3 regions of the Candidatus Rhodoblastus alkanivorans genome follow, and region 1 is predicted to be linked to each of the others. Evidence: predicted binding sites of a transcription regulator. Region 1 holds the regulator's gene; each other region holds the start of a gene.
The links. Region 1 encodes PhoB, which activates phosphate uptake and scavenging genes when phosphate is short. Its sites were predicted from a motif close to TGTCATNNANCTGTCAT; they were not measured.
Positions count from the first base shown of each region.

Region 1 (3,613 bases):
ACAGCCTCGGCGCCGGAATTCTGGAAGAACACGAGGTCGGCGAAAGTCGCCTCGGTCAGACGCTTCGCGAAGGCTTCCGCCTCGGGAATCTCGAACAGGTTGGACGTGATCCAGAGCTTTTGCGCCTGCTCGATCAACGCCCGGTTCAAATGCGGATGGGCGTGGCCGAGACTTGTCACCGCGATGCTGGAGCCGAAATCCAGATATTTTTCGCCGTCGGTCGAAGTCAGCCAGACGCCCTCGCCGCGTTCGAAGGCCAAATGGCACCGCGCATAGGTCGGAAGAAGAGCAGAAGTCACGTCCGTACTCCCAACGGCAATCTGGCCGGCCGCCCGGCCGAAGGCGGATCCGACAAGGCGTCCGGGGGCCAATTGAAAATGAAAGCGCCGTCCCGCGGGGACGGCGTCGGCAGGCCAACAATTTAGAAAATCCAAGGCGCAAGGTCAAATCGCCTCGCCATTCGAATTTGGACTTCGCGGCGGCCCGATCGCAAACGCCTGGGGAAAACCTTTCACGTTTCTTTACGACTCTTGCGCCCGATTCAACGACTAGTGTAACCTTACCTCAGTCGGCTACGACATCTCGTGCGGCGCGCGTTTGAAATGCGCCTGCCTGGTTAAGTCCTCGTCAGGTCGGAACCTTCCGCCGTCTGCGTTCGCGCAGACGACAGGATTGGGATTCGTCTCATGATGGCGCACGCGAGAGATCGGAGCCGAATGGATACGACGCCCAGCGCCGTTCCGTACAAGGACAAGAAACAAACAAGGTTTTGGAGGCCACGCGATGTCCTGGACCGATGAACGCGTCGAGCAATTGAAGAAAATGTGGCTTGACGGTTTGAGCGCCAGCCAGATCGCCAACGAACTGGCTCACGGCATCACCCGCAATGCGGTCATCGGCAAGGTGCATCGCCTCGGACTTTCCGGCCGGGTCAAATCCCCCGCGCCCGCCCCCGCCCGAACCCGCGGCAAGAGCCGGCCGGAAGAGGAAAATTGCGCGCCGGCGGCCCCAATCTCCCACGGCAATCTGGCCGTCGCCACCGAGGCGCGGCCGCTGCCCGCGCCGGCGCCGCGCCCCGCCGCGCAAGAAGTCGTGATTCCGATGTCGGAGCGCGTGAGCATCATGGACCTGCGCGAGTCCATGTGCCGCTGGCCGCTGGGCGATCCCGCCAGCCCGGATTTCCGCTATTGCGGCGCCCGCATGCAGATCGGCCTTGGTCCCTATTGCGCCCATCACGCCCGCATCGCCTATCAACCGGCGCAGGATCGCCGCCGCGACCGCGACAGGCGCGCCGCCCGGGGCTGAGCGCGATCAAATCGCGTTTCGACCGGATCGAAATTCAACTTTTCGGAGTGGCTTCGGAGATATGCTGACGCCCTGCCCGTGTCGTTGCAAGCCCAGCGAGGCAGTCAACTCCTTCCAGCTCCTGAAAGATGGCGCGGATTGCTTCGCCGCCATGGCTCGACGCCTGGCGTCGAGCGTCTCATTCGGATGGGGCGCCTCCGCGCCCATGCTCCTCGCAATGACGACGCTCGCCATGCAAACTATTGAACGTTCTTGACAACTCGCCTGAAAGACGGTCAGCCCCGCCCGAAAGTCTCGTCGAAGGAATAGCCCGAACCGCGCACCGTGCGGATCGGATCGACCTCGTCGCCCTTGGCCAGCGCTTTCCGCAGTCGGCCGATATGGACGTCCACCGTGCGCTCGTCGATCTCGGCGGAAAGCCCCCAGACGCTGTCGAGCAATTGGGAACGCGCGAACACCCGGCCCGGCTTCTCCATCAGATATTCGAGCAGGCGGAATTCGGTTGGGCCGAGATGGACCTCCCGCGCGCCCCGGCGGACGCGGCGCGTCTCGCGGTCAAGCTCCAGCTCGCCGGCCGTCAGCTTCACCGCGACGCGCTCCGGGCGCGCCCGGCGCAGCAGCGCGCGCACGCGGGCCATCAATTCCGGCACGGAAAAAGGCTTGACCACATAATCGTCGGCGCCGACGGAAAGGCCGCGCACCCGTTCGCCCTCTTCGCCGCGCGCCGTCAGCATGATGACGGGAAGGGTTCGCGTCGTCTCCCGCGCCCGCAGACGGCGGCAGATTTCGAGGCCGGAGACGCCGGGCAGCATCCAGTCGAGAATGACGAGATCAGGGGCCGATTCCTCCAGCCGCAATTCCGCTTCGTCGCCGCGCTCGACGCGATCGACGACATAGCCTTCCGATTCGAGATTATAGCTCAACATCAGGCCGAGGGCGGATTCGTCTTCGACCACAAGAATGCGCGGAGCCCCACCGGGGGATGCGGCTCCGATGACAGAAGCGCGCGGTTCGTTCATGAAAGCTGATGGCTCCTAATGTTTCACGGCAACATCGCCGCCGCTTCCGCGCCGCGCGGCCGGTCCTCGCTCGCCAGAGTCTCGCCGGTCGCGATATAGACGACCGTCTCGGCGATATTGGTCGCGTGATCGCCGACCCGCTCGAGGTTTTTCGAGCAGAACAGCAGATGGGTGCAGAAGGTGATGTTGCGCGGATCTTCCATCATGAAGGTGAGCAGGTCGCGAAACACAGAATCTTCGAGCGCGTCGAGTTCGGCGTCGCGTTCCCACACCAACTTGGCGCGGTCGGCGTCGCGCTGGGCATAGGCGTCGAGCACGTCCTTGAGCTGGTTGGCGGCCAGTTCATGCATCGACTTGAGCCCGATTACCGCGCGCGGCAGCCGCGCCTCGCCCGCGATCTTGGCCGCGCGCTTGGCGATGTTCTTGGCCTGGTCGCCGATGCGCTCGAGGTCGGCGGAAATGCGGATCACGCCGACGACGTCGCGCAGATCGATCGCCACCGGCTGGCGGCGGGCAAGCGTGCGCACGGCGAGGTCCTCGATCATCCTCTGGAGATTGTCGAGACGCATATCCGTCTCGACGACCCTTTTCGCGAGATCGACATTCATGGTCGCCAGCGCGTCCATCGCGTCGGAGAGCATTTTTTCGGCTATGCCGCCCATTTCGGAAATGTGGCGGTCGAGCGTTTCGAGATCGGTATCGAAAGAGCGGACGGTATGATCGACCATGTTCTGATTCCTGTCTGGCCAGAGCTTGAAATCAGCCGAACCGGCCGGTGATGTAATCCTGGGTGCGGCGCTCTTTCGGCGTCGTGAAGATATTGTCGGTGTGGTCGAATTCGACCATTTCGCCGAGATACATGAAGGCCGTGTACTGCGACACGCGCACTGCCTGCTGCATATTGTGGGTGACGATGGCGATGGTGTAGTCGCGGCGCAACTCGTCGATCAGTTCCTCGACCTTGGCGGTCGAGATCGGATCGAGCGCCGAAGCCGGCTCGTCGAACAAAATGACTTCCGGCTGGATCGCGACGGTGCGGGCGATGCACAGGCGCTGCTGCTGGCCGCCGGACAGGCTGAGGCCGCTGGCGTTGAGCTGGTCCTTGACCTCGTCCCAAATCGCCGCGCCGCGCAGGGCCTTCTCGACCCGCTCGTCCATGTCGGCCTTGCCCATCTTCTCGTAGAGCCGGATGCCGAAAGCGATGTTGTCATAGATCGACATCGGGAAGGGGGTGGGCTTCTGGAACACCATGCCGACCCGGGCGCGCAGGGCGTTGACGTCGAGCTTGG
Region 1 covers NZ_JAIVFP010000001.1:1,680,132-1,683,744, reverse strand. Annotated here, with positions in the region: gene K2U94_RS07785 (aspartate aminotransferase family protein) at 1-299, opposite strand, end outside; gene K2U94_RS07780 (GcrA family cell cycle regulator) at 784-1,305, shown strand; gene phoB (phosphate regulon transcriptional regulator PhoB) at 1,581-2,324, opposite strand; gene phoU (phosphate signaling complex protein PhoU) at 2,348-3,052, opposite strand; gene pstB (phosphate ABC transporter ATP-binding protein PstB) at 3,084-3,613, opposite strand, start outside.

Region 2 (3,613 bases), 220 kb from region 1:
CGCCGCGCCCGGCGAGCGCGGCAAGAAAAGTCCAGGCGGCGCCGAGATCGTCCGACCGGAAAAAGACCCAGGCGAAGGTCACGACCGCCGTCGCATAAAACCAGGAAATCGCGGAAGGGAGGCGCGCCAGAACCTTGCCGAACCCCGCCCGCTCGATGACCAGGAAAAGGCCGTGGAGCGCGCCCCAGACCACAAAGGTCCAGTTCGCGCCGTGCCAAAGGCCGCAGACCAGAAAGACGAAAACGAGATTGAACCAGACCCGCCATTCCACGACGCGATTGCCGCCGAGCGGAATGTAGAGATAGTCGCGGAACCAATTCGAGAGCGAAATATGCCAGCGCCGCCAGAATTCCTGGATCGAGCGCGAGCGATAGGGATAATCGAAGTTCTCCAGAAAATTGAAGCCGAACAGCCGGGCGAGGCCGATCGCCATATCAGAATAGCCCGAGAAATCGAGATAAATCTGCAAGGCGTAAGCCGCGACGCCGAGCCAGGCGACGCCCACGCCAAGCTGGTCGTGCGGCAGGGAAAAGACGCGGTCAGCGATTTCCCCGAGCGGATTGGCGAGCAGGATTTTCTTGCCGAATCCGGCCAGCGCCCGTTCCGCGCCCGACACGGCGAGGTCGAACCGCTCCTTGCGCCCTGTGAGCTGGTCGGAGATGTCGTGATAGCGCACGATCGGTCCCGCGATGAGCTGCGGGAAAAAGGCGAGGTAAAGCGCGAAATCGACGGGATTTTTCTGCGCCTTGGCGTCGCGCCGATAGATGTCGATGACATAGGACAAGGCGTGGAAGGTGAAGAAGGAAATGCCGAGCGGCAGATGCGGCGCGTTGAAATTGACCGCCGGCCAGCCGCCCATCGCGGTCAGGCTGTTGAACTGGGCGACGAAAAAGCCGGAATATTTGTAGAAGCCGAGCAGGCCTATATTGGCGATCACCGCCCCGGCCATCAGCAGGCGCGACGCCGTCCGCCCCCGGAACCATTCGAGCAGGAGCCCGAGCAGCCAGTTGACCGCGACCGAGGCGAGCACGACGAAAACGAAAAGCTGCTCGCCCCAGGCATAGAACACGATGCTCGCCAGGAGCAGGATCGCGTTGCGCGCGCGGCGCGGCGCGAGGAAATAGAGAATTCCCGTGAGCGGCAGGAACAGGAAGACAAAGATGGGCGAGCTGAAGACCATTTAAGGCCGCAAACCTTTGCGCGCGGAATTTTCAACGAAAACGCGAAGGCCTCGGCCGCCGGGGGCGGCCGAGGCGAAAGACGCGAGCCGAAAGGCTGGCTTAATGATCCCCGCCGTCGATCTTGCGCGCGATGATGGCGATCGCCTGCTGATAGACGGAGGCGGCGTTCCAGGCCTGGATCGCGGCGAAATTTGGCTCGCCGGGCTGGTAGCCGGCGCCGGGTTGCCAGCCGTGGGCGCGGAGATAATTGGCGGTCGAGTTCAGCGCGCCCGACGAGGTTTCGAGATTGCCGACGCCATATTCCAGCACCGTCTTCGGCATGAACTGGGTCTGGCCGACCTCGCCATGCATGGACGAGCGGGTGCCGGACGAGAACACGCCGCGATCGATCAGGGTCAAGGCGGCATAGAGCTGGTCGGTGAACAAAGCGGGCCGGCGACAGTCATAGGCCAGAGTGGAGACGGCGGAAATCATGTTCTGATTGCCGCGCACCGCGCCAAAGCCGGTCTCCATGCCCCAGATCGCGATCAGGGGGCCGGGCGGAACGCCGTAACGCTGCTCGATCTGGGCGAACAAGGCGGCGTTGGACTGTTTCAGCCTGCGGCCGCGCGCGGCGATGATCGAGCCGCCACGCTTGGCCATGAAGGCGTCGAGCGAAAGATGGAAGCTCCGCATGCCGCGGTCGGCGTTGATCGTCGCCTGATTGTAATGGGCGCCCATCAGCGCCGAAATGCCTGGGGAGCCGACGCCATGCGCACGCGCCTCCTGGGCGAATTGCTGCTTCCAGTTTTCGAAGCCCCCCGACGACGACCCGCATTGGGCGGCGACCGCTTCGCCGGCCCCCAAAGTGAGGGACATCACGGCCATGACCAGTATTGCGAATTTCCCGGCCTTCATCCTGCGGGCTCCTGCTGTTTTCCAAATTTTGAATAGGGCGCGCCGGCGCCGGATTCGCCCGACCTGCCAAGTTCACGCCTGTGAAAGGGCGCGGCATAATCGCAAAATGCGCACCCGGCGCCTAGAGCGGCGCGCAAAAAAGTGGACGCTGCGCTTTCGCGCCGGCGCCGCCCAGGCGAGCGCTTTGCGCCAAGGCGATTTGAATGTCGCTTCGAGCTCCTCTCCCGCCCAGATCTCGACTCGGCGCGGCTGGCGCCCAAAGAGGTCGAATTCTTGACACTAGGATGACCGCGGCATGCGCAGGCCGTGTTATGCTGCGCCAAAATGCGGCAAGGCGTTGCGGGAGGAAAAAAATGGCCAAAAAGGGCAAGAAGCATCGGGAAGTCGAGGCGCCGGACGAGGCGGACGGCAAGCTCAAGAACAAGCTCTATGAAAAGGAGCTGAAAAAGCTTCATGTCGAACTGGTGAAACTCCAGCAATGGGTCGTCGCCAAGGGCTTGAAGGTCTGCATCGTCTTCGAGGGCCGCGACGGCGCCGGCAAGGGCGGCTGCATCAAGGCGATCACCGAGCGCGTCAGCCCGCGCATCTTTCGCGTCGTCGCGCTGCCGGCGCCGACCGAGCGGCAGAAGTCGCAGATGTATGTCCAGCGCTATATCGAACATTTCCCCGCCGGCGGCGAGATCGTGATCTTCGACCGTTCCTGGTACAATCGCGCCGGCGTCGAACGGGTGATGGGCTTTGCCACCGATCAACAGATGGAGCGTTTCCTGCTGATGACGCCGGCGTTCGAAAAGGCAATGCTGGACGCCGGAATCATCCTGCTGAAATATTGGCTTGAAGTCACCATGGAAGAGCAGGAGCGCCGCCTCACGGCGCGCATCGACGACGGCCGCAAGATCTGGAAGCTCTCGCCGATGGACCTCAAGAGCTTCAGCAAATGGTATGATTATTCCCGCGCCCGCGACGCCATGTTCGCGGCAACCGACACGTCCTGGGCGCCTTGGTATGTTCTGCGCTCCGACGACAAGAAGCGGGCGCGGCTCAACGTAATTTCGCACCTGCTCCGACACGTTCCCTACGAGGAGTTGCCGAGCGAAAAGGTGAAACTGCCAAAGCGCGAAGGCCCGAAGGGCTATGTCGAGCCGGATTATCCGTACAAATATGTGACCGAGCACGATTGGGGCGCGGAATAGTCAATCCTCCTGCGCCAGCAGGCCGGCGTCGCCGCCAAGCGACGCCGTGTTCACGCTGAGGGTCGCCTCGCGGTAGAAACGGCGGAGATAATCGGGCCCGCCCGCCTTGGGGCCGGTTCCGCTGAAGCCAAAGCCGCCGAAGGGCTGGCTGCCGACCACCGCGCCGATCATGTTGCGGTTGACATAAATATTCCCCGCCGGCGCCTTGCGCGCCAGCTCCGCGATGCGGCTTTCGATGCGGCTGTGCAGGCCAAGGGTCAGGCCATAGCCGGAGGCGGCGATCTCGTCGATGAGATCGGAAAATCGTTCCGCCCGCCAGGTGGTGACATGGAGCACTGGGCC
Region 2 covers NZ_JAIVFP010000001.1:1,457,260-1,460,872, reverse strand. Annotated here, with positions in the region: gene K2U94_RS06745 (MBOAT family O-acyltransferase) at 1-1,180, opposite strand, end outside; gene K2U94_RS06740 (lytic murein transglycosylase) at 1,281-2,048, opposite strand; gene ppk2 (polyphosphate kinase 2) at 2,432-3,271, shown strand; gene K2U94_RS06730 (L-glutamate gamma-semialdehyde dehydrogenase) at 3,272-3,613, opposite strand, start outside.
Region 2: the regulator PhoB is predicted to act here: its motif matches at 2,352-2,368, upstream of ppk2 (polyphosphate kinase 2).

Region 3 (3,613 bases), 900 kb from region 1:
CGCCGGACAATTGCTTCAGCCAGCCGGTGTCGACATATTCGAAAACCTCTGCGAACTTCCCGTCGCGCAATATCGCGAAATCACCGAGAACGAGCCGGCCGGCCGCGGCCGTGCCGCGATGGCGGACGAGAAGGCTGCGCCTCAGGCCGATCTTGTCGCCATCGACGATCAGATTGAGGATCCGGGGGTCGCTTGTTTCGATCTCGGCGTCGATTTTCTGCAGGAGTCCGAGGATATTTTCGCGGCCGCGAAAAACGCCGCTGAACAGATGATCGTATATGTGGCCCGCCATGGTGAAGATGGCGTCTTCGTGGAAAAATTCGATGAATCTGGCGTGGTCCGCGCGCGCGGTCAGGACTTCGAGGACGAGATCATGTCTCGACCGATGGGGGTCCTCTGGGAAAAATTCGCTGAAATCCTGCTGGGTCACGGCGCGTCCCCGACCCGAGCCGCCATGGCTCAAGGATGGAGATAGATAATTCCCTCGCGGTCCCGTGAAAAGAACATTTTTGCCATACCCGTCTTCCGAATGGGCGGCGGTCAGGGGCCTCGCTTCGGACTCCGGCCCGAACGCTCGGACGCGGACGGGTCGTCCGGCCCCGCCAGACCCATTTTCCGCAGGATCAGCAGCGCGCCGAACGAGGCGGCGATGCAGATGACGGTGGCGAAAACCGTGCCGTATTCGTTCTCGGCAAAGGGCAGCGCCTTGGTGTTCATGCCGAAATAGCCGGTGATCAGGGTCGCGGGCAGCAGCATCGCGGTGATCACGGTGAGGGTGTAGAGCCGGTCGTTGGTTTCGGTTGCGAGGATGGCGTTGATCTCGTCCTGCAGCATGCGCGCACGGTCCTGCAGGTTGGCGGCGTCGCGGGCGAGCGCATCCGCCCGCTGACCCAGGCTCCCCGCGACCTCGGCATAGGCCGCCATGGCCGGCCTTGGCCGCGTCCTCCAACTATTCCAGGGTGGATTGAAGCCCGGTGGCGTGGCGGGCGAGCCGCACGGCGCTCCGCCTTGCGCGGCCGAGACTGGCGCGCTGGTCGCGGCCGCGGCCTTCGATCACGACATTGTCCTCGATCCGGTCGAGGGTCGCCGCGACCTCCCGCATCAAGGCGCCGGAGCATTTGCACAGATTGGCGACCAGCAGGTCGAACAAAGCCACGGGCGCCGCGGCCCTGGCGCCGTCCGCCAGCGCGCGCCTTGTCGCGTCCGCCGAGCAAAGGGGAATCCTGCGGCCGGTGATGACGAAACCCGGGCCGCAGGCGAAACGCAGATAATCGGTGTCTTCCTGCGGGCCGTCCATGCTGTGGCTGTGATCGACCAGGGCGCCGAACACCAGCCGGTCGGCGAATTCCACGAAAGGATGATTGGGGTCGCCGGAGAGGACCTCCCGCGCCGCGGGGGTCAGCGACTTTACGCCGCGCAATATATCACCCGACCGGCGATCGATCGCATCGAGATGCAGCCAGACATATCCCTCGCCGGGACTGTCGATCCGATCGAGATCGGCCGCCGAACCGACTTCGACATGACCGGAGTCCTCGAATCGCACAATCCAGTTGCAACCGGGAACGCCGGTCACGAGCGCGGCGTTGAGACGATCGATGGCCATGAGACGCGCCGCCCGAAAACCCGCATTGCCCTTAACGACTTTCGGCCCTTAAACGGCTTTCGGCCCTTAAACGACTGTTGGCTGACGGATTTTTGACAGGCGCGGCGACAAAAAGCCGGAGGCTCGCGCCCCCGGCTTCAGTGATCGAATTTGCGCGGCTCTCACTTCGTAGGCGGCAGGGGGACCGGCTTTTCGGAAAGCGTGCGCAGAAAAGCGATGATGTCGGCGCGCTTCTCGGGATTCGCCTCGCCGCCGAAGCCCATTTTCGTGCCGGGCACAAAGGCCTTGGGATTGGTGATGAACTCGTTGATGTCGGCAAAGGTCCAGTCGCCGCCCTTCTTCTTCATGGCGTCGGAATAACCGAAGCCGGCGACGCTGCCTTTGGGCCTTCCGACCACGCCCCAGAGGTCCGGGCCGACCTTGGCGCCGGCGCCTTCCTTGAAATTGTGGCAGGTGGCGCAGACCTTGGCGAGCGCCTCGCCCTTTTTGGGATCGGCCTTGGCGAGCAAGACGGGCAGGGGCGTGGCGACGGGGGCGGCGGCCTTTTTCACCGGCCCGGCGCTGCTGGGAAGATCGAAGCCGGGGGGATTGGCCGGACTGCTGACGACGAGCGCGTCACTGAAGACGCCGAGAAAAAGGGCGAACAAAATGCTGCCAAACAGCGCGCCATAAACACGATAATCGAGAAGTAACATCCAGCGATCTCCCCTGAGCGGCTCCTGATAAACGCTTTGCCTGATGCTTGGCAACACGTATAAGCGGCAAAACCTCGGATAAGCAACGTCTTTTCGTCCACCGATTCGCTCCAGTTTCGCCCCATTGTTTCGCCCGATGCCGACCGAAGTCCTCACCGTCATTCCCGCCCGCCTCGCCTCGACCCGGCTGCCCGACAAGCCGCTGGCGGAGCTTTGCGGCGCGCCGATGATCGTTCAGGTCTGGCGCCGGGCGGTCGAGGCCGGGATCGGGCCGGTGCTCGTCGCCGCCGACGGGCCGGAAATCGCTGCGGCGATTCGTCGCGCCGGGGGCGAGGCGGTCGTGACCGATCCCGGCCTGCCCTCGGGCTCGGACCGCATCGCCGCCGCCCTGCAAATCCACGATCCGGACCGGCGTTTCGGCGTGATCGTCAATCTGCAGGGCGACCTGCCGACCATCGATCCGGGGAGCGTGCGGGCCGCGCTCGCCCCGCTCGCCGACAATTCCGTCGAGATCGCCACCCTCGCCGCCCGGATCGCGCGCGACGAGGAGCGGACCAATCCCAACGTGGTCAAGGCGGTCGGTTCGCCGCTTTCCCCGACCAGAATGCGCGCGCTCTATTTCACCCGCGCGACCGCGCCCTGGGGCGAGGGCGACCTCTATCACCATATTGGGCTTTACGCCTTTCGCCGCGCGGCGCTGGAGCGTTTCGTCGCCTTGGCGCCCTCGGCGCTGGAAAAGCGCGAGAAGCTCGAGCAATTGCGCGCGCTCGAGGCCGGCATGCGCATTGATGTCGAAATCGTCGAAACCGTGCCGCTCGGCGTCGACACGCCCGAGGATCTGGCGCGCGCGCGACAAATTCTGATGAGCCGGAAATGAAGAAGATCATTGCCTATCAGGGCGAGCCGGGAGCCAATTCCCACATCGCCTGTTCCGACGTCTATCCGGGCTGGGAGACCTTGCCCTGCGCGAGTTTCGAGGACGCTTTTTCCGCCATCACCGAGGGACGGGCGGAACTCGGCATGATCCCGATCGAGAACTCGCTCGCCGGCCGGGTCGCCGACATCCATCATTTCCTGCCCGGCTCCGGCCTTTACATCATCGGCGAATATTTCTTGCCGATCCATTTTCATCTGCTGGGCGTCAAGGGCGCGAAGATCGAGGATCTGCGCAGCGTGTACAGCCATGTCCATGCGCTTGGCCAATGCCGCAAGATCATCAAGAAATACAATTTGAAAGCGGTGACGACCGGCGACACCGCCGGCTCGGCGCGCGAGGTCGCGGAATGGGGCGACAAGACCCGCGCTTCGCTCG
Region 3 covers NZ_JAIVFP010000001.1:781,824-785,436, forward strand. Annotated here, with positions in the region: gene K2U94_RS20500 (nuclear transport factor 2 family protein) at 1-430, opposite strand, end outside; gene K2U94_RS20405 (CorA family divalent cation transporter) at 541-924, opposite strand; gene K2U94_RS20410 (CorA family divalent cation transporter) at 950-1,606, opposite strand; gene K2U94_RS03670 (c-type cytochrome) at 1,768-2,301, opposite strand; gene K2U94_RS03675 (3-deoxy-manno-octulosonate cytidylyltransferase) at 2,438-3,178, shown strand; gene K2U94_RS03680 (prephenate dehydratase) at 3,175-3,613, shown strand, end outside.
Region 3: the regulator PhoB is predicted to act here: its motif matches at 1,677-1,693, upstream of K2U94_RS20410 (CorA family divalent cation transporter).